Linked DNA regions of Symmachiella dynata. The protein of the gene in region 2 interacts with the protein of the main gene of each other region in a pairwise test. Links are inferred from orthologs where the notes say so. Each region holds a gene or a part of one and is shown on either strand. Other genes may lie near its edges.

What was found. Proteins that work in one complex are often made in the same cells at the same time.
Region 1: the proteins of rplA (region 2) and Mal52_RS16605 interact in binary tests that used the Escherichia coli proteins (3 or more experiments, as listed by UniProt). The link is inferred for Symmachiella dynata from one-to-one orthologs.
Region 3: the proteins of rplA (region 2) and thrS interact in binary tests that used the Escherichia coli proteins (3 or more experiments, as listed by UniProt). The link is inferred for Symmachiella dynata from one-to-one orthologs.

The regions. Positions count from the first base shown.
Region 1 is NZ_CP036276.1:4,391,779-4,399,246, reverse strand. The notes cover bases 1,504-4,407. They hold Mal52_RS16605 (cold-shock protein), read left to right. Parts: upstream 1,504-2,808; coding sequence 2,809-3,006; downstream 3,007-4,407. Other genes in these bases: Mal52_RS16595 (M16 family metallopeptidase), read right to left, coding at 4,088-4,407; Mal52_RS16600 (YqjF family protein), read right to left, coding at 3,081-3,851; Mal52_RS16610 (BtpA family protein), read right to left, coding at 1,807-2,610; Mal52_RS16615 (MATE family efflux transporter), read left to right, coding at 1,504-1,788. Also shown: Mal52_RS16620 (zinc-binding dehydrogenase), read left to right, coding at 1-11; more of Mal52_RS16615, read left to right, coding at 331-1,503; more of Mal52_RS16595, read right to left, coding at 4,408-5,329; Mal52_RS16590 (M16 family metallopeptidase), read right to left, coding at 5,316-6,563; Mal52_RS16585 (GNAT family N-acetyltransferase), read right to left, coding at 6,778-7,347.
Region 2 is NZ_CP036276.1:6,768,611-6,776,019, forward strand. The notes cover bases 764-3,608. They hold rplA (50S ribosomal protein L1), read right to left. Parts: upstream 2,616-3,608; coding sequence 1,911-2,615; downstream 764-1,910. Other genes in these bases: rplL (50S ribosomal protein L7/L12), read right to left, coding at 764-940; rplJ (50S ribosomal protein L10), read right to left, coding at 1,110-1,628; rplK (50S ribosomal protein L11), read right to left, coding at 2,688-3,113; nusG (transcription termination/antitermination protein NusG), read right to left, coding at 3,229-3,608. Also shown: Mal52_RS25795 (hypothetical protein), read left to right, coding at 203-448; more of rplL, read right to left, coding at 533-763; more of nusG, read right to left, coding at 3,609-3,813; preprotein translocase subunit SecE, read right to left, coding at 3,959-4,402; rpmG (50S ribosomal protein L33), read right to left, coding at 4,753-4,908; tuf (elongation factor Tu), read right to left, coding at 5,016-6,212; Mal52_RS25865 (sigma-70 family RNA polymerase sigma factor), read right to left, coding at 7,360-7,409. UniProt on the Escherichia coli protein: One of the primary rRNA binding proteins, it binds very close to the 3'-end of the 23S rRNA. Forms part of the L1 stalk. It is often not seen in high-resolution crystal structures, but can be seen in cryo_EM and 3D reconstruction models.
Region 3 is NZ_CP036276.1:4,712,323-4,719,815, forward strand. The notes cover bases 3,062-5,990. They hold thrS (threonine--tRNA ligase), read right to left. Parts: upstream 5,684-5,990; coding sequence 3,440-5,683; downstream 3,062-3,439. Other genes in these bases: Mal52_RS17885 (sigma 54-interacting transcriptional regulator), read right to left, coding at 3,062-3,097. Also shown: Mal52_RS17875 (PQQ-binding-like beta-propeller repeat protein), read left to right, coding at 1-141; Mal52_RS17880 (hypothetical protein), read right to left, coding at 239-682; more of Mal52_RS17885, read right to left, coding at 1,097-3,061; Mal52_RS17900 (flotillin-like FloA family protein), read right to left, coding at 6,215-6,622; Mal52_RS17905 (outer membrane protein assembly factor BamB family protein), read right to left, coding at 6,690-7,493. UniProt on the Escherichia coli protein: Catalyzes the attachment of threonine to tRNA(Thr) in a two-step reaction: L-threonine is first activated by ATP to form Thr-AMP and then transferred to the acceptor end of tRNA(Thr). The rate-limiting step is amino acid activation in the presence of tRNA.

The sequences.
Region 1 (7,468 bases), 2.4 Mb from region 2 along the record:
TACGGCCTTGATCGATTCTACCGGGGGGAGGAATCTGCGACGCGACCGGCGCAAGAGGACCATAAACAGCATTTTTTCTGAGAATTTATCCGGGAGCCTATAATTTGTGAGTTGATTCACACAACGGCACCTAAAGTAGGGGCAGTGAACGTGTGCCATCCAGAGGTTATTTGGGGGCCAGGAACGTCGAGAGTCGATTTTCGGCGAACCCCGGCCCGCTAGGCGTTGTCCTTTTCTGACTTGTAGAACGCACACGTTCCCTATAATCCGTATACCCCGACACGGCACTCCCTCAAAAGAATCAGACCGGCTCCCCCGCCGGAAGGCGCGATGAAAGGATTTCTGACAACTCCACCCAAGCCCGGATCATCCTCCGAGTTGCTGCGCATCGCCGTTCCGCTAGTGATTAGCTCCGGAACGTTGTCGCTGATGCAGGTCTTGGATCGCATGTTCCTGATGTGGTATTCCACAGACGCATTGGCTGCAGCCATGCCGTCTGGGTTGTTGCATTGGTCGTTGATGAGCATTGCCATCGGCACCGCCGGGTATGTCAACACGTTTGTCGCCCAATACGAAGGAGCCGGACGACCGGACCGCGTGGCGGGTGCGATGTGGCAGGGAATCTACTTCTGTATTTTCGCCGCAGCCATCATGCTGTTCTTTCTGCCCTGTACCGAAGGCATCTTCCGTCTGGTCGGCCACGAAAAGGCCGTACAAGATTTAGAATGCACCTATTTCCGCATCCTCTGCGTCGGAACCGCCCCGTTTTTGCTCTCGGCGGTGTTGTCCTGTTTTTACAGTGGGCGCGGCCGGACCATGACCATCATGTGGGTCAACCTAGCAGCGACCGTGATAAACGCCGCCTTGAATTATTGGCTGGTGTTCGGCGGTTGGGGTGTGCCTGCGATGGGGATTGCCGGTGCCGGGTGGGCGACTGTGATTGCCAGTTGCCTGGGCGTCGCTGCCTTTATCGTCTTGTTGCTCCGCAGCGAGGATGCACGGCCGTATCAATTGCTTAAGAACTATCATTTCGATCGAGAAATGTTTGTGCGATTGTTGCGCTACGGACTTCCCAGTGGAGTGCATTTCTTCGTCGATGTCGCCTGCTTTTCGGCATTCATCTTATTGGTCGGGGCGATCGGCAAGGAACAATTGGCGGCCACGAATTTAGCGTTCAATGTCAACTCGCTGTTATTTTTGCCGATGCTCGGTTTCGGAACGGCGGTGATGACGTTGGTTGGAAAACGGATCGGTGAAGGACGTCCGCAAATGGCTGTGCGGACGACATGGATCGCTTTTGGGTTTACCACGGTCTATATGTCCGTCTGGGCTGTGATCTTGATCTTTGCACCGGGGATTGTATTGGCACCTTATGCCGCCCGGAGCAATCCGGCGGAGTTCGCCGCCATTCAGCCGACCATCGTCGTGCTGCTGCAATTTGTCGCGGCTTATACCTTGTTCGATGGGATGAACATCGTGTTCGCTTCAGCCATTCGCGGCGCGGGCGATACGCGGTTTTGCCTGTTGTTTACGTTTTTCTCGAGCCTCTCGCTGATGGTCATCCCCGCGTTTCTTGTACTGCGCGTTTATCACCTGGGCCTCTACGCGGCTTGGGCCTGCGTGATGATCTATATCGTGTTTCTCTCGTTCGGGTTTTTGTTGCGGTTTTTAACCGGCCAATGGAAGTCGATGAGCGTGATCAACGAAACCCCCGCGGTCAGCGCGGACGAACCGCGCTGGGAATGGGACCTTCCCGATCCGGAATCGATTTCGGTCGCGGTGAAATAATCGCCATCCGGACAGGGATTACGACAACCCGTCGAGCAGTGCAGCAACGCGCGCGGAGTCGATGGGGTTCGAGACAATCCCGTCTCGTTTGACAGCGGTTCCGACGATGAAACCATCGGCGTGCTGCGCCATGCTTCCGATGGACTCCGCCGACACGCCACTGCCCACCAGCACCGGTGCACCGTGGGCGGCGGCACGGGCTTGTTGGATCTCCGCCAAATCAGTCGCGGTTCCCGTAGCGGTTCCCGAGACAATCAACGCATCGCCGCCGCCGCGGAGGAGCGTGTCGGCCACCTCGTCGGACAACGAGCGCGGCGCCAAGGCTGCCGAGTGTTTGACGTTCACGTCAGCGAAGATGCGAATGTGCTGAGCACCGAGCGCCGCGCGGTCGCGTAATAAATCATGAGCGATGCCCTGAATGATCCCCTGGTCGGTGACCCGCGCACCGCACAGGACATTCACGCGAATAAACTGCGCGCCGACCGCATGGGCGATCGCCAACGCGCTCCTGCCATCGTTGCGCAACACATTGATGCCCAATGGCAGATTCGACTCTCGCCGTACTTCCATGGCCAGGGAGGTCATGTGGGCGATTGTATGGGGCGGAGCCGAGTCGGGATAAAAAGGCGTATCGCCAAAATTCTCCAACATCAACCCATGGACGCCCCCTGCGGAGAGTGCGTCGGCATCGCGCAGCACATGGTCGCGAATCGCCGCGACATCACCACCGAATTGCGGTGCGCCGGGCAGGGGGGGGATGTGTAGCATGCCGATGATTGGCTTTGGTGCGGCAAACAGTTGTGGCAGTTGAAAAGTGGTCATCGCGGGGAGTGGATTCCTGGTCGGTGTGCGGTGTAAGTCTCTAGAGCATCAAAATGGCGGCAAAATCGCCGAAATCACAAATTTTGAAGTTTATGAATTTTTTGAAAAAAAGTTGTGGATATTCAAAAAATCCGATGGTAGTCTCGAAATTTGGTTAAGGTCCACTTTCATTTTTCTTTTGCGTGAGGATAGGCGGTCATGCCGCAAGGCTCAATTAAAAAACTAACGGACAAAGGGTTTGGGTTCATCGATCTCGGAAACGGAAAGGATTTGTTCTTCCACGCGTCAGCGTTGCAGAATACCTCGTTCGAGGAACTCTACGAAGGTCAACAGGTGGAGTTCACCGAAGGGCAAGGCCCCAAGGGCCCGCGGGCAGAGGATGTCACACCCGCATAAGCTTGCTCGGAAACTTCCGAAACACTCATTTCAGAATCAGCCCGCATGTTACGGCATGCGGGCTGATTGGATTTTTAGCAGGGCCGTAGTGGAAAGATGTCGACCGCCACACCATCGCTAAACAACGCGTGACAATAATCCTCAGTCGGTGTCATCCCCGCCGCCGCAAACAAACTCTCCTCCAGTCGCAATACTTCCGCTTGCCGCAACGGATACGGGCTGTGGTGCACCTGTCCGCGATACAACTGACCCGCGCGATCAATCGAATACAGCAAATAGCGTTCGGCGAGAAAAAACTCCAAGGTTCCCTCCGCGACGCGGCCCTCTTCATCCAGCGGAGTTGTAATCCCATCGCCAATCCTCGCCTCAATGTCGGTCTCTGCCTGTGCCGGTTCGGGCCACAATCTTTGACTGCGATAACGGATCTGATTGCCATCGCGGTTCAACGACATCGTGGCTTTGAAGTAGGGCAGATTCCAAAACCGCCGCGCGATACGGACCGCCAACGACCGCGCTGCTTCGAGGCTAAAAAACCACACTCCAGGGTCTTGTCCCTCGAGATGCACGTAGGTGCGGAGGTTGGTCTCGCAGAAATTCGATATCCCCGGCACCGCCGGCGCCCACCAAGGTCGCACGCTAGACATATAAAACGGCACTAACCCCACCCAGGCGTCGTCTTCCCACGTATCGAGGGTCAGTCGCGGTGGCAACAACGGAGCAATCATCTCCGCCGGGACGCGCCAATGCACAAACAACAGATCCGACCACTGCTGGTATCCGATCGCTTTTTCATCGGGACGTCGCGTGGGACTGATGCGGTCGATGGTAGGTGGATTCGTGAGCATGTTAGCGTGGGCAGCCAAGTAAAAGACGAAAAAGTCTCACGCAAAGCCGCGAAGAGTTCACTGAGGAATCCAACGCTTTCCTTTGCGGCTTGGCGGCTTTGCGTGAGGTCTTCTTAAATTGGGAATGTTTCAATCAATGAACCGCAGGCAACCGCTGCAATTAACAGGGGCTATTCATGAATTGCCAGCGGTCCGTGAAATACTCAACCGCAAATGGCTGCTCTGTTTTTGCCGCGCTACGAAGCCTCACCATTCAACGATTCCAATGGTCCCACCGCCGTGGTGGTCGTTTGGCCCAGCGGATATTCATCCAGCAAACGGCGAATATCGTCGGTGGTGATGCCATCAATGACGTCCAGGTCGTCTTCGACGCTACGGTATTCCCCGCGGTACAACCAGTTGCTGCCCAGTGCGCCGAGGCGGCCCATGGGGCGTTCGCTGCGAAGGACGATGCGGGAACTGACCTTGTTCTTGGCCTGCATCAGTTCTTCTTCCGTGACCCCCTTGACGTTCACCTCGTTAAAGATCGTTTCGATCCGCCGCATGTTCTCAGCGGTTTGATCCGGAGCGCACCCGCAATACATCAGGTACACGCCGCTGCCGTCGTAGTCGTTGTAACTCATCTCGGCTATTTCGGCGTAGCCGGGGTCGACGAGGTCCCAATACATGCGGCTGCCACTGTCATCGCCCACGATCACGCCCAACAATTCCGCCGCATAGCGGTCGGGATGCGCCGAGGGGGGGGCGGGGGTCATTTGCATGATGTGTTGGTGATGGCTGCTGGGGTTGGTGATCACTTCGACGCCACCGGGCGGTTGCGCTTCGGTCACCGTGCGACCGGGATCGCCGGCGGGCCAATTTATGCAATGCTTCTCTGCGAGCGCTAGAACTTCGTCCCAGTCAAAATTTCCCGCGACCGCCAACGTGATATTACCGGCCAAATACCGCTGGTTGAAATACCCCCGCATCTGATCGGCCGTCAATGCGTTGATGCTGTCGACGGTTCCTAAAATGCATTGCCCCAGCGGGTGCCCGGCAAAGTGGGTTTGCATGAGCGTTTCATAGGCGGTGAAAGTCGGCTCATCTTCGTAGCGGCCGATTTCCTCTAGGATGACTTTTTTCTCCATTTCAAAGTCGTCGGTCCGCAAGCTGGGGCGCAGGATCTCGGCCAAGAGGTCAAAGATCCTCGGCAGGTATTCGGGCAAGACCGCTCCGTAGAACAACGTCACTTCCTCGCTGGTCGAGGCGTTGTACTTGGCGCCGATCTCGTCGAAGATGCGGTTCACATCATCGGCTGCGAACCGGTCAGTCCCTTTGAAAACCATGTGCTCCAGAAAATGGCTGACGCCGGAGACCTCTTGGGTCTCATCGCGCGATCCGGTCCGCACGAAGAAGCCGACCGCGACGCTGTGCGCGGCGGGGCTTTGTTCTGCGACGATTTGCAATCCATTGTCCAAAGTAGCCTTATGAAACTCCAAGATTCACCTCCAGCGATTCAGGGCCGAGAGTCAAAACGGTGAAATTGTCCGCCGGGTGTTCGTCGACGTACTTCAGAATACTAGGCACGGTCAGGGCGTCAACTTTTTGATGCACCTCATCCAGCGTCGTGACGCGTCCCAGGTGATACCAATCCCGCGCCACGGCCGAAGCGCGAGACGAGGAGGATTCCTGTTGCATGATCAGCGAACTCTTGGCGCCGGCCTTACAGCGCTCAAGTTCCCCTTCTTTGATTCCCTCGGGCAACCGCTGCAATTCGGCCAACATAACGTCAAGCGTTTCTTGCGCACGCTCATTGGTCGATCCGGCATAACAAAACACCCGGCCTTGATCACGCAGCGCACTCAGGCTGGCATAGACGGAATAACAGAGCCCGCGCTTTTCACGGACTTCGGTGAACAGACGCGAACTCATGCCGCCGCCGAGAATATTGACCGCTGCCCACGCGTTGTAGTAGCCCTCGTCACGGTAGGGCACACTTTCGTAGGCCACGCCGATGTGTGTTTGCGTCGATTCATGCGCGATATGGCTGACGTTCGGCGCCCAGTCACTCACTTCAACAGTCGGGGCCGGTTTGTCTGGCCATTCGCCGAAGCATTCCTCAACGATCTTCTGAATGGCTTGGACATCAAAATTGCCGGCGATGCCCAGAATTGTTTCCGAAGGGCGGAAACAGTTTTCATAATGGGTACGAACGGTGTCAGCGGTGAGCTGGGACAGCCCTTCCAGGTTTCCATCGCTGGGCAGTCCCCAGGGTGAGGGATAACTGCGACGGCGCAATTCCTGCATCGCTTTTTGCCGTGGTTCGTCTTCGATCGAGTGCAGCGACTGTGCGATACCGGCGCGGGCGGCATCGAATTGATCCGCGGGAAGTTGTGGGCGGAGAACGATGTCGGCATAAATCCGCAGCACATCCGGCAGGCGGTCGGCGATGGTCGCACCACTGAGGCCCAGGTGACTTCCGGAGGCCGATTCGCTGCGTTGCAGGCCGAGATTGTCTAAATCGAACGCCAATTGCTGGCTATTGCGATCTCCCGCGCCGCGCGTGATGAGGTCGCTCAGTACAGCGGCGCAACCTTCTTGACCGGGGGGATCGTAAATATTGCCGGCGGGAATCAACATGGAAAACGCGGCCGACCGCACGTCGGGCATCCGCTCCATGACGAGCGTCAGCCCGTTGGGCAATTGGGTTGTCCGTATATCTTGTGCCTGCATGTGTTGGGCAAAATCCTTTGAAATGTCAACGGCCGTGTTTCGACGCCAATGCTTGGTGCGATTGCACCGTGCGAAGACACGATGCCACATAACGCACTCCAGAGCAGCGTTTACACTCTAAATGTCAGGTTGATTGTTGTTTGACGAGCACGAATCCCGCAGAGTTTTGTACGGAATCATTCGATTGCCGCATGGAAATGATAGGGAGGCAGCACTAGGAAACCGACGACGTTTCAACGTCGACTGCTTTATACAGCGTGCGAGTCAGCTTGAATCCGATCGAGCGGTACAATTCGACGGCTGGTTCGTTGTCGGCGGTCACCTCTAAAAAGACGCGACGCATCCGGGCTTCATAAAAACCGCGCAGTGCCTTGAGCACCAAGGCGCGGCCCAGTCCCAATCCACGATGTTGCGGTGCGACGCCGACATTTTGAATCGATCCCATCCGTCCTTGCTGTGCCAAACCTTGGATCGTGCCGCAATCTTGTGTGTCGTGACTGTTGTTGCCTTGCGTCGAAATTAACCAGGTGGCTGTGGGTAAAAATGAATCGCGGCGGGCAATCTCGCGCATCAACCGTTGGCAACCGGCGATATTTCCCAGACAAGGGAAAACGTGAGCATCAATCTCCCGGGAAAAACTGGCATACTTTGCCTGCGCATGCCGGGTGACTAAAGCGGGGTCCCATTCGGACCAGAAAAACCCTTCCGGCAATTCCGGGACCCCTTCTTGTAGCCGCGATAAATCGATCTCCATGCGAAACCGTTTGAAGTATCGATGGGCCATAGATTCGCAGCCTCGCAATAGGGTGCCGCCAAACGGTGGCCAGGATGGTTTGACGCTCGTAAATCTTTGGATGAATGGCTTTGTGAAGAGAAGACCGACCTCTCAGCACCCAGGCAGCCGA
Region 2 (7,409 bases):
GAGACTAATCCATGAACAGCCTCCACCGGCAACCCTTCCCCGCAGCGCGAAACATCACGCGCGCCGAAACGAGTCCGCACAAGAAGCGCCATAACGCGCAGCGTGCTCGAGGGTCAGCGGCATCGAGACCGAATGAGTGACAACTCTCAGCCATATTGCAGTGGAGCGATGTTTGAGCAAGAGCGAAGATTACCAAGGATCCATGAAGTTGGTTTTAGGGGCGGACGGCTCGCTGCCGCGGCACTACACCACGGCACGCGCGCCATACAGTCATCACCGCAGCGGCTCCAACCACTGCGACCAGCGCCTCAACGAACTCAACCCGACAAACGAACGGCTCACCCGCGCAATTGCCGAACCGCACCCGTTAGAGACAGCCTCTACACGCCTGCACGATCAAACCACAACGGCCAACGACGGCGCTACGCCCAAACCCACCTGGAAATAGATCCGCCGAATCCTCAAGCGGCTGCCCAACAAAATCGACAACCGCCCATCCCTCAAGCAGCCCGCACCACGGCAACACCTGCGATCACTTGATTTCAGCAGTACCACCAGCGGCTTCAACTTCCGCTTTCAACTTCTCTGCATCTTCCTTGGAGACTCCCTCTTTCAACGGTTTGGGAGCATTTTCAACCAATTCCTTGGCTTCCTTCAGACCCAAACCGGTCGCGGCACGCACGACTTTAATCACCGGAATCTTGCTGTCACCAAACCCGGTGATCATGCAAGTGAATTCCGTTTGCTCGGCCGCAGCTTCACCGCCGCCACCATCTCCACCGGAAGCCGCCACAACAACGCCACCACCAGCCGGCTCGATGCCATGGTGATCTTTCAGGTAGTCGGCCAGCTTCTTGGCCTCCAACAATGTCAAGCCAGCAATCTTGTCACCCAACTCAACCGTCGGTTCATCGTATTCAATCACATCAGCCGTCGCCATAACCGTGTTCCTTTCTCAGCACATCAAAATCGTTGGACGCATATACAGAATTTATAGGAGATTCGCAGGCAGGACCACTCACGAGCCGATGCCCCCAACTGGCGCAGACTAAGCTCTTCTAGCTTCCAACCGCTCTTCAAAACTCAACTCAAACAACAAATCGAAACGACTACTCTTCTTCTCGCTCCGAGTGGGCCTTGACTTGCCCGGACACCTTGCCGCCGGGGCCAAGCAAAGCACCGACCAATTGACCACCCGGGCTGAGTGCCAACCCTGCAATCTGACTGATCAACTCCAAACGGCCCGGACTCTTACTCAGGACTTCCACGTCAGCGGCCGACAATGTCGTCCCCTCGACCGTGCCACCCTTGATTTCCAACCCATCGATCTGCTTGGCCCAATTGGCCATCTCCTTGGAGAGCGCGACGATATCCTCGCCACCCCAAACCAAGGCCGACGGACCAGCCAAGATCGGATCTAAGGCAGAAACCCCCGCCTGATTCAGTGCCATACGCGCCAAGGAATTCTTGACCAGCACCATCTTGATTTCTTTTTTACGCAGGTCCAAGCGCAACTGATTGGTCGTGATCGCATCAACCTTCGACGGATCGATCACCAACAGTTCCTGCACGTCGCCGATCCGCTCGCGGACATCCGACGCAATCAATTCCTTGATGTATTTACTCATGCTACTTAACAATCAATGCTAGTGCGCCCAGCGCAAATTTCTCACCGATCCAAGGGCAGCCCAGAAGGCCGCTACAAACCGGCTGCGCCGGGGCTTATCGCGTACACTAAACCAACGGGAGAAAAAAGTCACGCGTCCGAAGCGATTTCTATGCCAAAAGCGTCAGAATCGCCCAAACAATCCCGCCGATGCCACATTTTCAAGCCGCTGCGTTGACTGGAAGCCAGCCAATGCGTTGCTCAGCACACACTCCGGCCAACTGAGTGTGCACCACTGCAAAAATCACAGTGCGATACCAATTCCCGGGCTGTGCGTGGCTGAAACGGCGATGGTTCGCACGTAGACCCCTTTGGACCCCGAGGGCTTCATCGCACGAATCTGCTTGATGAAAGCGGAAATATTGTCCACCAACTGCTCTTCACTGAACGACAATTTGCCCATCACACAGTGCACATTGCCGCCGGCATCAGCTCGGAACTCCACTTTACCTGCTTTGTATTCCTTGACCGTATTCGCCACATCCTGAGTCACCGTGCCGGCACGAGGCGACGGCATCAGCCCCCGCGGCCCCAACACGCGGCCCAGCGGCCCCACCACACCCATCATATCAGGCGTGGCGATCGCTGCGTCGAATTCCAGCCAGCCATCCTTGACCTTATCCGCCAACTCCTTGCCACCCACGAAATCAGCGCCGGCCTCTTCGGCCGCGGTCGCATTCTCTCCCTGGGCAAAAACCAGCACCGTTTTTGATTTCCCGATCCCGTGCGGCAACACAATGGAACCCCGCACCATCTGGTCAGCCTGACGGACATCAATGCCCAACCGCATGACAACTTCCACTGTCTGGTCAAACTTACAGGGCGGAATCTTCTTGGGCAGCGACGCTTCCAGACCTTTGAGTTTGGCGACCGCATCGGCCAAATCAACACTCGTCAGCCCCTCGACCTGCTTCAACAGAAATTCCTGCCGCTTGGATTGCTTTGCCATCATCGAGCCTCGACTACTCTTTCCAACTATCTTGATCACTTCAAATGTGTCCGATGCCTACGGCGCCGGTGATTAACCGACGACATCCAGCCCCATGCTGCGCGCGGTGCCGGCAATAATCCGCGATGCCTGGGCGATATCCGGTGCATTCAGATCTTCAAACTTTGTCTTGGCGATCTCTTCCAACTGCGCTTGTGTCACAGTGCCCACTTTTTCCGCCTTGGGGTTCCCCGAACCCTTGGCGATTTGAGCAGCCTGCTTCAGCAGAACCGCCGCCGGCGGACTCTTCAGCACAAAATCGAACGATCGATCGTTGTAAACATTGATGATCACCGGAACCATCGTCCCCGTGAGATCTTTAGTCCGCTCGTTGAACTGCATCACGAACTGACCGATGTTCACACCGTGAGGACCAAGTGCGGTACCAACAGGAGGAGCCGGCGTTGCCTGGCCACCCATCACCTGAACCTTGATCGTTGCAACTAATTCCTTCGCCATCGCTTGCCTGCTTTATTAAACTGCCGAAAAATTGTTTCTTGATGACAACGGATCCGTCGGCCAATCCCTCGACATCGCATTCCCCGAACGCGACGCACGCTCCGTCACGCCGATTTCAGACGGCCTCAACCTGCCAATGCTCGAGCTCTTCGACCGGTGTCGTGCGGCCGAAAATTTCAACCAACACCGTCAAACGCCCGGTTGTCTCATCCACAGTATCAATTGCGCCTTCAAACCCTTCAAACGGGCCTTCTTTGATTTTCACGGTATCCCCCACGCCAAACGTCAGGGCCACCCGCGGCGCCTCTTCTTCCTTCTGTTCTTCACGCCCTAGCATCCGAGCGATTTCGTGCTCCTGCATCGGAATCGGCTTATTTGCAGAGCCGGTAAAGTCGCCCACCCCGCCTGTTTCCCGCACCAGAAACCACGTATCGTCATTGAGGATCATGTTGACCATCAAATAGCCGGGAAACAACTTATGCTCGGTGACCTTCTTCTTACCGTTTTTGACTTCCGACACTTTTTCCGTCGGAATGATAATCTCGCCAAAGTAGCGCTCCAACCCCTCACGGTTGATACGCCGCTCAAGCGACTTCTTTATGGATTTCTCACGGTTGCTCTGAATCTTGAGCACATACCAGAGCATTTCCGTATTTTCAAGCTCAGCGGCTTCGCCACCTGCATTGGTCTCATCAGCCATGACGGCCTTCCCTTCACCCTGCCGGAACCCCAGTAGAACTTGACGACTAAACACACAATCGCCAACAAGGCTCCCGCCTACCAGCAACGCAACACAGCAGACGACCGGCCAACCCACACACCCAGGGCAGTCCCGCCCCACAACACTACGACGACGCCTCAACAAGCACGCCGACAGTTGTCATTAATTTGTACCAAAAAAGATCATAAACCAACAGCATGCCACCCAACGCGAACATCGTCACCACTACAACGATTGTCGAGTTCTTCAACTCCTGCTTGCTGGGCCAGGAAACTTTTGTCAACTCCCCCTGCACAGCAATCAAAAAGTCGGCAAACACCGAGTAGTTTACAATCCGAAAAGCAAACGCCAAACCAATTAGAAACAACAACACCGGCACGCCAACGCGAACCCACTCCGGCTCCACACCGATCATCGGCCCCTGCGAGAGCGAAACAGCCCCCAACAGTGCAATCAACGCCACACCAGCAGTTGTCAACTGCCGGACAAGCCGTCCTTGCTTAGGTTTGTACGACTGCAAGCTCAGCAGTTCGCCAAAAAACGTGGTGCTTTTTTTCGCGTTTGCCATGAATTCACGCCCCAGGGCGATTCTTATCACGTGTGAACGACCGGTTACTTTTTCTCAAAAAAGCCACACAGCCATGAAAATCGGCTCCGAAAAACCGCATCCGCACTACGGCGGCTCCCGCCATCCATCTCGACAGCCTGGATAACTACAGACAAAACCCGCCAACCAAGCAGACCACATCCAATGGTGCCACACAAACAGCGAGCCTAAAAACAGGGGCGGAGGGACTTGAACCCCCAACCGCTGGATTTGGAATCCAGTGCTCTGCCAATTGAGCTACACCCCTAGGCCTTGGTGAATTGCCGGACCCTCAAAAACGCGGCGAAAATCCGCCACCCATCGCGACGACATCACTTCTTCCGCGACTCTTTATGAACCGTGTGACGGCGAAGCCGCGGGCAATATTTCTTCAACTCCAACCGCTCTGCACCACGTGTTTCTTTTTGAACACGATAGTTCCGATCACCGGTCTCAGTGCATTCCAGCCAAACATACTCGCGGGCCATGACTTCACTCCACCTATCTCCGGCACGGGCACGCGGCCGCGCCGAAACCGATACAGAAAATGAACACCCGCCGAAAAAACTAACGGCGGGTGCCCACTGAATCACAATTACTCAACAATCTTGGTCACAACACCCGAGCCGACGGTCTTGCCACCTTCGCGAATCGCGAAGCGACTTCCGTCTTCCAAGGCGACTGGCGAACCCATTTCAACCTCCAAGCGAACATTGTCGCCCGGCATACACATCTCGGCGTCACCCAGCAGCTTGGCAGCCCCGGTCACGTCGGTTGTGCGGAAGTAAAACTGAGGACGATAGCCACTGAAGAAAGGCGTGTGCCGCCCACCTTCATCTTTACTCAGGACGTAGACCTCAGCCTCAAACTTGGTGTGCGGATGAATCGAACCCGGCTTGGCCAAAACCTGCCCACGCTCAATATCCTCACGCTTCACACCACGCAGAAGCAGACCGACGTTGTCGCCAGCCATACCAGTTTCGAGCGTCTTATTGAACATCTCGACACCGGTGCAGGTCGTCTCGACAGTATCCTTCAAACCGACGATTTCGATTTTTTCACCGACGTTTACGACGCCTTGCTCAATCCGACCCGTCGCAACAGTACCGCGACCCTCGATCGAGAACACGTCTTCCACCGCCATCAAGAACGGCTTATCAGACTCACGAGCCGGCTCAGGAATATTCGAATCCAGTGCGTCCATCAACTCGGCAATACAGCCGTTGAAGGCCGGATCCGTCGGGTTATCCAACGCACCCTTTGCATTCCCACGAACAACCTGAATGTCGTCACCCGGGAAGTCGTACTTGCTCAGCAATTCACGAACTTCCATTTCGACCAACTCGAGCAACTCTTCGTCGTCGACCAAGTCGCACTTGTTCAGAAAGACCACCAACGCCGGCACGTCCACCTGACGAGCCAACAGAATGTGCTCACGCGTCTGAGGCATGGGACCATCAGCCGCAGACACAACGAGGATCGCCCCGTCCATCTGGGCCGCCCCAGTAATCATATTCTTAATATAGTCAGCGTGCCCCGGGCAGTCGATGTGGGCATAGTGACGAGTCTCAGACTCGTACTCAACGTGACTCACGGCAATGGTCACCGTTTTCGTCTCGTCGCGGACCGTACCGCCCTTGGCAATATCGGCGTAACTTTTCACCGTCGCCAAACCCTTAGCACCCTGCACCATCAACAACGCCGCGGTGAGTGTCGTTTTTCCGTGGTCAATGTGACCGATCGTCCCAACATTGACGTGTGGCTTCGTACGCTCAAAGACCTCTTTGGCCATCTCTTCTCCCTACCTATTCAATCTCCCGGGACAGTTGTTAATTCCAACTCAACACTAAATGCAACACGGCCTCACAGACCGCAAAAACATGCTTGCCAAAAATCAGCTGCAAGAGCTGCTGGCGGGACTTGAACCCGCGACCTCGTCCTTACCAAGGACGCGCTCTACCGGCTGAGCTACAGCAGCGAATCAAGTCGCTCGGACTTCCAACTCGAATCGCCAAGCCGGCCACCCCGCAACTCATCGCGAAAAAGCGGGCGATGGGAATCGAACCCACGTCTCCAGCTTGGAAGGCTGGGGTAATACCATTATACGACGCCCGCAACGCCTCTTAGAAACCTACGACCGACAGCAATGAACGCCGAATCACCGCTGCCCTCTATAATTGGGGGAAGCAGGATTCGAACCTGCGAAGGCTGAGCCACCAGATTTACAGTCTGGCCCCTTTGACCGCTCGGGAATTCCCCCTAATTGTCGACTTCAAACAAACGGCGAGCCACAGCCTCGCGACCCCAGCCTCGCTCTGCACGAAGCGGACCACCGAAGACATCTCCTCCGCCTGTCCGCTGGAGCTAGCGGTGGGACTTGAACCCACAACCTCCGGTTTACAAAACCGGGGCTCTGCCAATTGAGCTACGCTAGCGGTAAACTTTATGTATTTGCTGTAAGAGCTACTCGAAACATTCTCGACGCAACAAGCCGCCCAATATAGCATTCCGATCCGCCCATGCAAGTCGAAACGCAAGGAGATCGCAGAAAACCAGATTGAGTGGCCGGCTAAGCTGGAAACAGGCCGAACCTTCACGAGCCCATTGGGCCCAGACCTTCGACGTCATTGCCAGCGCGAAACCGCGTATTAGACAAACGTCCTGACAATTTATCAACGCTCCCGCTCCCCTTTTCTGAAAATTTGCCCGCTTGGAGTCCAAACAGACCACATTCAACGATCCGCTGACGCCCACAAGCACCTGAAACCGTCATTTCCACCCCGAATTGCACCCGAGAGGCGACTCGACGGATACTGGGCAATTAAAAAAACGCCGCGAACCTAGACACCCCACTGCGGGGACAGGTTCGCGGCGTTGTGATGCGCGACCGAACGCTCACCACCTTGCGGCGCGATTGTCCGGCAAGCCTGGAGGGAGTTTTAGACTCCCGGAATGTCGAGCCGGGCCTCCTGGGCAATTTTTCGCAACT
Region 3 (7,493 bases), 2.1 Mb from region 2 along the record:
AAGCCAGGGGAGACATTTGAGGTCGTGGCTCGCAATTCCATCGGCGAGCCAACCTTAGCCTCATATGCGGTGAGCGAGGGAGCGCTGTTTGTCCGTTCCGAAAACCAGCTTTACCGGATCCAACAGGACGAACGTCGATAAACCGCTGCGATGAAAAATTGCGGGCAAGAATGCAAAAAAGACCTCAATGCGGGGTAGATACCGCGTTGAGGTCTTTTTAATGCGTTTCGGAGAAGCGTTATTCTTCTTCGTTCAAGCTGTCTTCTTTGTCTTCGAAATCAAATTCGGAGAAGTCCAAATTCAGCGGCTCTTCTTCCTGCAAAGCACTCCCTTTGAGTTCTGGCTCGCGCGGTCCGTGCTCGTCGCAGTCTTCATCGTGCCACAGCGGCAAACCCAGATCGTAACGTGCGGACAACATCAGGACTTTTTCTTCAGAGCCGGGTTTGGCCGGTGTTGAAGTGATGGGGTCGAGGCCAATCGCCTCTAAATCATCAAATTCGACTGAGTCTTCCGACGCAATCGTTTGCTCACTGACGTCACTGCCGAACGAAAATCCGGGTTCGAGATCAACTACGAACATCTGTTCCATTACTGACACTCCAACAAATCTGGCAATTGGATAAAAAATAGGGGCAACCGCTTTGTGCTGCTTTTTGAAATTACAGCACTTGAGCAACGTCAAAACCTAACTGTCGCCGACTCAACGTGGCGACGTCTAAGTCAAAGGCACCTGCCTGAACCCTGCTACGCATTCCGTAGTCTCATCCCGGAAGAAGTCGTGGGCATCCAACACGTTTAACATCTAGTGGCGTCGGATTGACTCCCGAGGGATGTACTGTTCTCTCGGAGTAAGCAAAGGGGGGATCTCAAGGTAGGGGGGCCGTCTCAGATCACTTGTGCCATTCTTCGGCCTTTTGGCCCAATTGTCAACGACATTTTTGTTTTTTTAACGATTCACATAAAAAAAACACCTTCTTCACACTAGCGCGCCCTGCTGCGACAGTCAACAGCAACCATCATCCCGATTAGGTAAGCCAAGTCTCCAACGATTTTCCGAAATCTGGCAATGCCATTCCCAGTTCTAGGAACCAATCAATCACACATCATTCGGCCGCGTCACCGCATAGCGTTTCAATTTGCGATCCAACGTCGATCGTTCAATCCCCAGGATTTGGGCTGCCTTGGACTTGTTCCACTTGGTCTCTTCCAACGTGGCCAGAATATGCTCTTGCTCCAATTTTTCGATAGAAATTTCCCGGTAATTCGCTGCCACTTCCGTTTCGGGAGGCAACTCTTCGTCAATTCCTAACCCGGAGAGGTGAATATCATGGTCGGCGATAAATTCACCGGTGGAGAAGATGACGGCCCGTTCTACCGTATTTTGCAATTCCCTCACATTTCCAGGCCAATCATAACCGGCCAGTTTTGCCAAAGCCTGCGGCGTAAACCCGCGCGCCGGCCGCCCCGTGCTTTTGACAAACCTTTCTAAAAAGTGATTGGCAAGTTCAGGGATGTCCGAGGGATGGTCCCGCAAAGGTTCGACAATAATCTCAACCACGTGCAGGCGAAAATACAGGTCGCGGCGGAAGCTGCCTTCTTTGACCGCCAACTCGAGATCGCGGTTCGTGGCCGCCACGATCCGCACATCGACATTCACAGGCGTCCCGCCCCCCACACGCTCGAAGGGATGGCCCTCTAACACCCGCAAAAATTTTGCCTGAATCGCCTGACTCATCTCGCCAACCTCATCAAGCATTAACGTCCCTTTGTCCGCCTGCTCAAATTTGCCGACCTTCCGCCCAGTCGCTCCGGTAAACGACCCCCGCTCGTGACCAAACAGTTCGCTTTCCAGCAAGCTTTCGCTCAAAGCAGCACAGTTCATGCACACAAACGGCCCATTCCGGCGTTCGCTGCTGAAATGGATCGCGCGAGCCACCAATTCCTTGCCCACCCCGCTTTCACCGCGAATCAAAGCCGTGGTGTCGGTCGGCGCAATCCGGGCGATCTTTAGACTCAAGCGATGCATGGCGGGACTTTGCCCCACCAATTCGCTTTGAATCGCCAATTGCTCCCGCAGATGCTTGTTCTCGTCGCGAACCTTCTCTAGGCCCTCAGCCAGTGACTCTTGCCTGCGGAGGTTTTCCATGGCCACAGCGAATTGATCCGCGACCGCCAAGGTAAACTCCAAGTCGTCGGGATCGAGCGGATCTTTCGCGTTCGTCGTATAAAGATGCACCAATCCGTACACCACCTGCCCCAGGCAAATCGGTGCGCAGATGACACTTTGGGCATGAATTTGCCCCAAACTGTCACGATTGATCAACCGGCTATCGTCGGCCACATCACGCGCCAAAATCGCCTCGCGCTCGCGCAACACGATTCCCGACAGATAATCGGAAATGGTTTGATAGGGCCGGTCATTTTGTGTTTGATAGGCGACGACATTCAAAGATCCTGGAGAATTCGCCGGATCTGTCCCTTCGGGCAGCAGCAGAATGGCGCCGACGTCGGCCCGGGAACTTTCGAAAAGTCCGCTGAGCACCACTTCCGCCAAGCGGCGATAGTCTTTTGCCGACCCCATTTCCAACGCCAACCGATACAACTGCGCCAAGACTTGACTGGTGCGGTCGACGGCAATCGGGTCACGGTCCGTGGTGATCCGGAATCGCGTGCGGCGGCGACGATGGATGATCGCCGGCTCGGTCATGGGTGGAGGATGATCCAGCACATCCTCGAAGGCCGTTCCAGTATCGTCCTCGACTCCGGAACCCTCTTCGTCCAAAATCGGAAACGCGCGGGACAGGTCGTCGGTAAATGCTAATTTGCAGGCACCGATCTCGATCAGCTGCCCCGGTTCTAACGGGCAATCCCCGGTGACGGCTGTTCCTTCCACGTAGGTGCCGTTTCGGCTTCCCAGGTCGCGCAAAACCCACGCGCCTTCGCTGTGGTAAAGTTCACAATGGTTGCGGCTGCAGACCTCGTCCTGCAATGCGATTCGATTCGTGGCAGCCCGTCCCACAGTGATGACCTGACCGGGCATCAAGCGGTAGATGTCGCGCCACTTGTTGTCTTCGCGGACAACCAAGTAAGCTATCATAGTCACATTTTCACTATACGAGGTGACGCTGCGCAATTGGTGATTTGCGTAGCGATACTAAAGCGGCCCGCAGCCCTCGCTGGGTCGGTACTTTTCCGCGTCGAAATGGCAGTTCTCGGTCGGCGCGGTCTCAGCGGCCTCCATTCAATTCATCCGCCGCTGTAAAAACAGCCCGCGCGATTGGTGTGATCACACTCTCTAGGATACTCAACACGATTCATTACCCGCAAGTGCCATGGAGGTCAAATCAGTCGACACACTGTTTACCCGTTCACCCCAAGGAGGCGACACCTGGGTGATTGGGACGAAGCAAGCCACTCAACGCCTTGAGTTCAACGGCTTTTAGTACTCATTCGCTGCTTCGTCTTCGCCGTCGAAGGCGTCAAACGTCGACTCTGCGACTTGGCGTATCCGCCGTTCGGCAACCTCTTCTCCCAGTCGTGCGGCGGCTTCGTCGGGGGTCATTGAGCCTAAATCCCCGTCGATTCGGCAACGTAGTGCAACGGTGTTGTTTTCCGCCTCTTTTTCGCCAACGACCAACATATAAGGAATCAGGTCCAATTGTGCGTCGCGAATCTTGTGGCCGATTTTTTCGCTGCGAGTGTCGGTTTTGATGCGGAACCCGGCGGCGGTGAATTTTTTCTCCACTTCTCGGGCGTAGTCCAAAAACCGGTCGCTGATCGGCAACACGCGGATCTGTTCCGGTGCCAACCAGAGTGGAAATGCGCCGGCGAAATGCTCGATCAACATCCCCACGAACCGCTCCATCGATCCAAACGGAGCACGGTGAATCATCACCGGACGATGCGGGCGATTGTCAGCACCGATGTACTCCAACTCGAACCGCTCCGGCAGATTGTAATCGAGTTGCACTGTTCCCAATTGCCATTCGCGACCGATGCAATCGCGGACCATAAAGTCCGCCTTTGGCCCGTAAAACGCCGCTTCCCCTTCTTGTTCTGAGAACGGCAGCCCCGCCTCTTGTAACACCTTACGGAGACTCGCCTCAGCACGTTGCCAATTCTCGTCGCTGCCGACGTACTTATCGCTGTTCGGATCGCGAAGCGAAAGTTGCACGCGATAATTCTCCAGACCGACGCTCCCCAAGACGTATTTCACCAAATCCAAGGTATTGCGGAATTCTTCTTCGACCTGTTCGGGAGTACAGAATTGATGCGCATCGTCCTGGGTCAAACCTCGCACGCGCAACATGCCGTTCAGTTCGCCTGATTGTTCATGACGGTACACAGTCCCAAATTCCGCCAACCGTACGGGCAGATCGCGATAGCTCCGCGGCTGCGCTTTGTAGATTTGCACGTGGTGCGGACAGTTCATCGGTTTGAGCAAATACCGCTCTTGCTGATGCTGCCAGTCTTGCAGAGTCTGCAGACGATCATCGACCGGATACTTGGGATCATAATCATCCAGCTCACACCCCAATCGCCGGGCGGTTTCGATAAACTGAGCTTCGTCTTCAGCGGTCAGCGATTCATCCTTCAGGCGTTCGGTCCAGACATCGACCAGTTGTCCGGCATCGTGCCCAAACATCGGCGGGAATTGCGATTCACGATAATACGGGAAGTGCCCGCTAGTTTCGTACATTTCCACACGGCCAATGTGGGGGGAATAAACCGGTTCGTACCCCAATTTGACCAGCTCGGCTTTAATGAAGTCCTCCAACAGTGCGCGAATGGTCGCCCCCTTAGGCATCCACAGACATAGCCCCTGGCCAACGGCATTGGAGATGGTAAACAGCCCCAATTTCTTGCCCAACACGCGGTGATCGCGGCGTTTGGCCTCTTCCATTTGCGCCAAATAGGCCTTGAGTTCCTTTTTATTGAACCAAGCGGTGCCATACAGCCGTTGCAACTGTTTATTGCCGGCGTCCCCTTTCCAGTAACTCCCAGCGACGGACATCAGTTTGAAGGCTTTGATTTTGCCCGCATGTGGAATGTGCGGACCGCGGCACAAGTCGACAAATTCCCCTTGCCGATAGAACCCCAATTCCGAATGCTCAGCCAATCCGGTCTGGATGTGTTCCACCTTGAGTGCTTGATGTAGCCCATCACAAAACTCGACCGCTTCATCTCGGGGAAGCGAAAACTGCTCAAACGGCTCAGCTTCCTTGATAATGGCCTTCATTTCTTCTTCGATGCGCGGGAAATCATCCTCGCTGATTTTGTGTTCCAGATCGAAGTCGTAATAAAAACCATTCGATAAGGTCGGACCAAAAGCCAACGAAACACCGGGATACAACCGCATCACCGCCCGCGCCATCACATGGGCCGCCGAATGCCGCATCACGGCCAGAGCTTCGGCGTCTCGATCGGTTAATAGCCGGAGATTGACGGTTCCCTCTTCGGGAAGTGCCCGGTTGAGGTCGACGATTGTGCCGTTCACCTCGGCAGCAATACAGGCTCCGGCCAAACGTTCACCGATACTAGCGGCGACATCGTAGGCGGAACTCCCGGCGGGATACTCTTTTTTCGATCCATCAGGAAGTTGGACTTCGATCATGACTTTTTTGATTTCTTCAACAGATTTCGCCCGCGGCTCCACCGAAACAAAGGGTGAATCAGACCGCATGAGGGCGTCGGAACACGCCTAATATAGGCGAATCCCCCAAGCGGTCAACTGGCCGATTGGGGTGCAAATCCCCTGTGAATCACGGGCGGAGAGAAGAATCCAGCACAGTTTTTTCACTCCCCCCTGCCCCACAGCCCCTGCCTTGTATTAGATGCACAATCGCGCCGCTGGGTTCGCCAAGAAAAAACTTGGCCCGGTTTGGCGGATTTATGCTTGAAATTTTCCGCCGCAGGACGTAAGTTCCCCTATCGGAATCGGGACGATTAGCTCAGTTGGCTAGAGCGCCACGTTGACATCGTGGAGGTCACTGGTTCAAGTCCAGTATCGTCCACTCGGCTCCACATGTACCAATTGGTACTGAGTCGCTAACCCCTGCCGTTGCAGGGGTTTTTTTATGCGCGGGGGGCGGCTTTGGGTACAATTTGTTGGTTTGGCCTGTTTTCCTAGCTGTCCAATCAGCCGGAGTTTGCATTAAGCGGCTGTAACGTGTGCCTTGGTGGTAGGGCTCGCCTTCACGATGCTAATCCACCTTCACGAACCATCGCGCAACCTCTGGTCGGTGTCTTCGGCGATCACGTCGTTCCATGTCATCTCTTGGCCGGTTTCTTGCGCGCGGATCATTGCCAACACCGCTCGTTCCACATCGGCTCCTTGCAATGCCGCTGCCTCTAGCTCTTTTGCTGAAATTGCAACGCCGGCTTGCGCTGCCATGATTTTCCAGCGGACGATATCTTTGACAGGCGAGCGGCGCAATTTCATCCCGACCACCTGTATCAAGGAAATGTGGGTTCGAGCCAGAAATGCCTGTAACCACAAACTGCCGATCTGGAAGTAAAAGACGCCAGTCACGATGACCATGAGAAACATTACACCAATAAACGCAACAGCTAACCATTCTCCCATTTTCTGCGCTGGAGCTGCAATCACCGCCGTCCACATTTGTAACTGAATCATCCTCTTGTCCTTCCGTAGGGTCCAATGGGAAAAACGCAGCCATTGGCCAGGCTTACTTCGGTGTTCGCACGTCCACACAGACGATCTCGCGGCCGTCGCGTAGATAGAGCAATCCCGCGCAGAGGGCCGGGGCTTGGCGGGTTGGACCGAGTAGCGGTGTGCGGCCGATCTCTTGGTAGTGCTGGGGAGAGGCTTCTATCACGACCAGTTCGCCTTTGATGGTCGAAATGAATAGTTTGCCGTCGCCAGCGATTAGGTTGCCTTTGCCGAAACGTGTTTGTCGCCACACCCGTTCACCGGTTGCTGCATTGACGCAGGTCAGGTGGGTGACCGGTCCGGCGCTGCCGACGTTGTCGAAGCCGTATAGATAGCCATCCATCAGTATCGACGTTTGCCACTCGTTGCGCAGCACACTTTTGACGCCTTGTGAGGCCCAGACTTCGGTCGGACGGAATCGGTCGCCGTCGGGTAACAGTTTCAACAGCACGCTGCCGTGATTCTCCGCAGCGGAAATGAACACCTGCTCTTTGAATGACAGTGGGGTGGCGATGTTGCAGTCGTAATCGGTCTTGTATGGATAGCGCCACAGGTCAGCGCCGTCTTGGGCTGCAATGCCAATCACCGAACTACCGGTGAACACGACCGCTTGCTCTCGTCCCCCCACGTTGAGTAATGCCGGGGAGGAATACCCCGCCGTCTCCTCTGTCCCCGCTTTCCAAGCGGGTTTGCCGGATTTTATGTCGTAGGCAACTACCGTTGCTTGAGGCGCGCCGATCGTCACAATGACCCGTTCGGCGGCAACCAATGGCGAACAGGCCATGCCGTAATCCGCTGGCTGTCCGCCATGTTCTTCAAG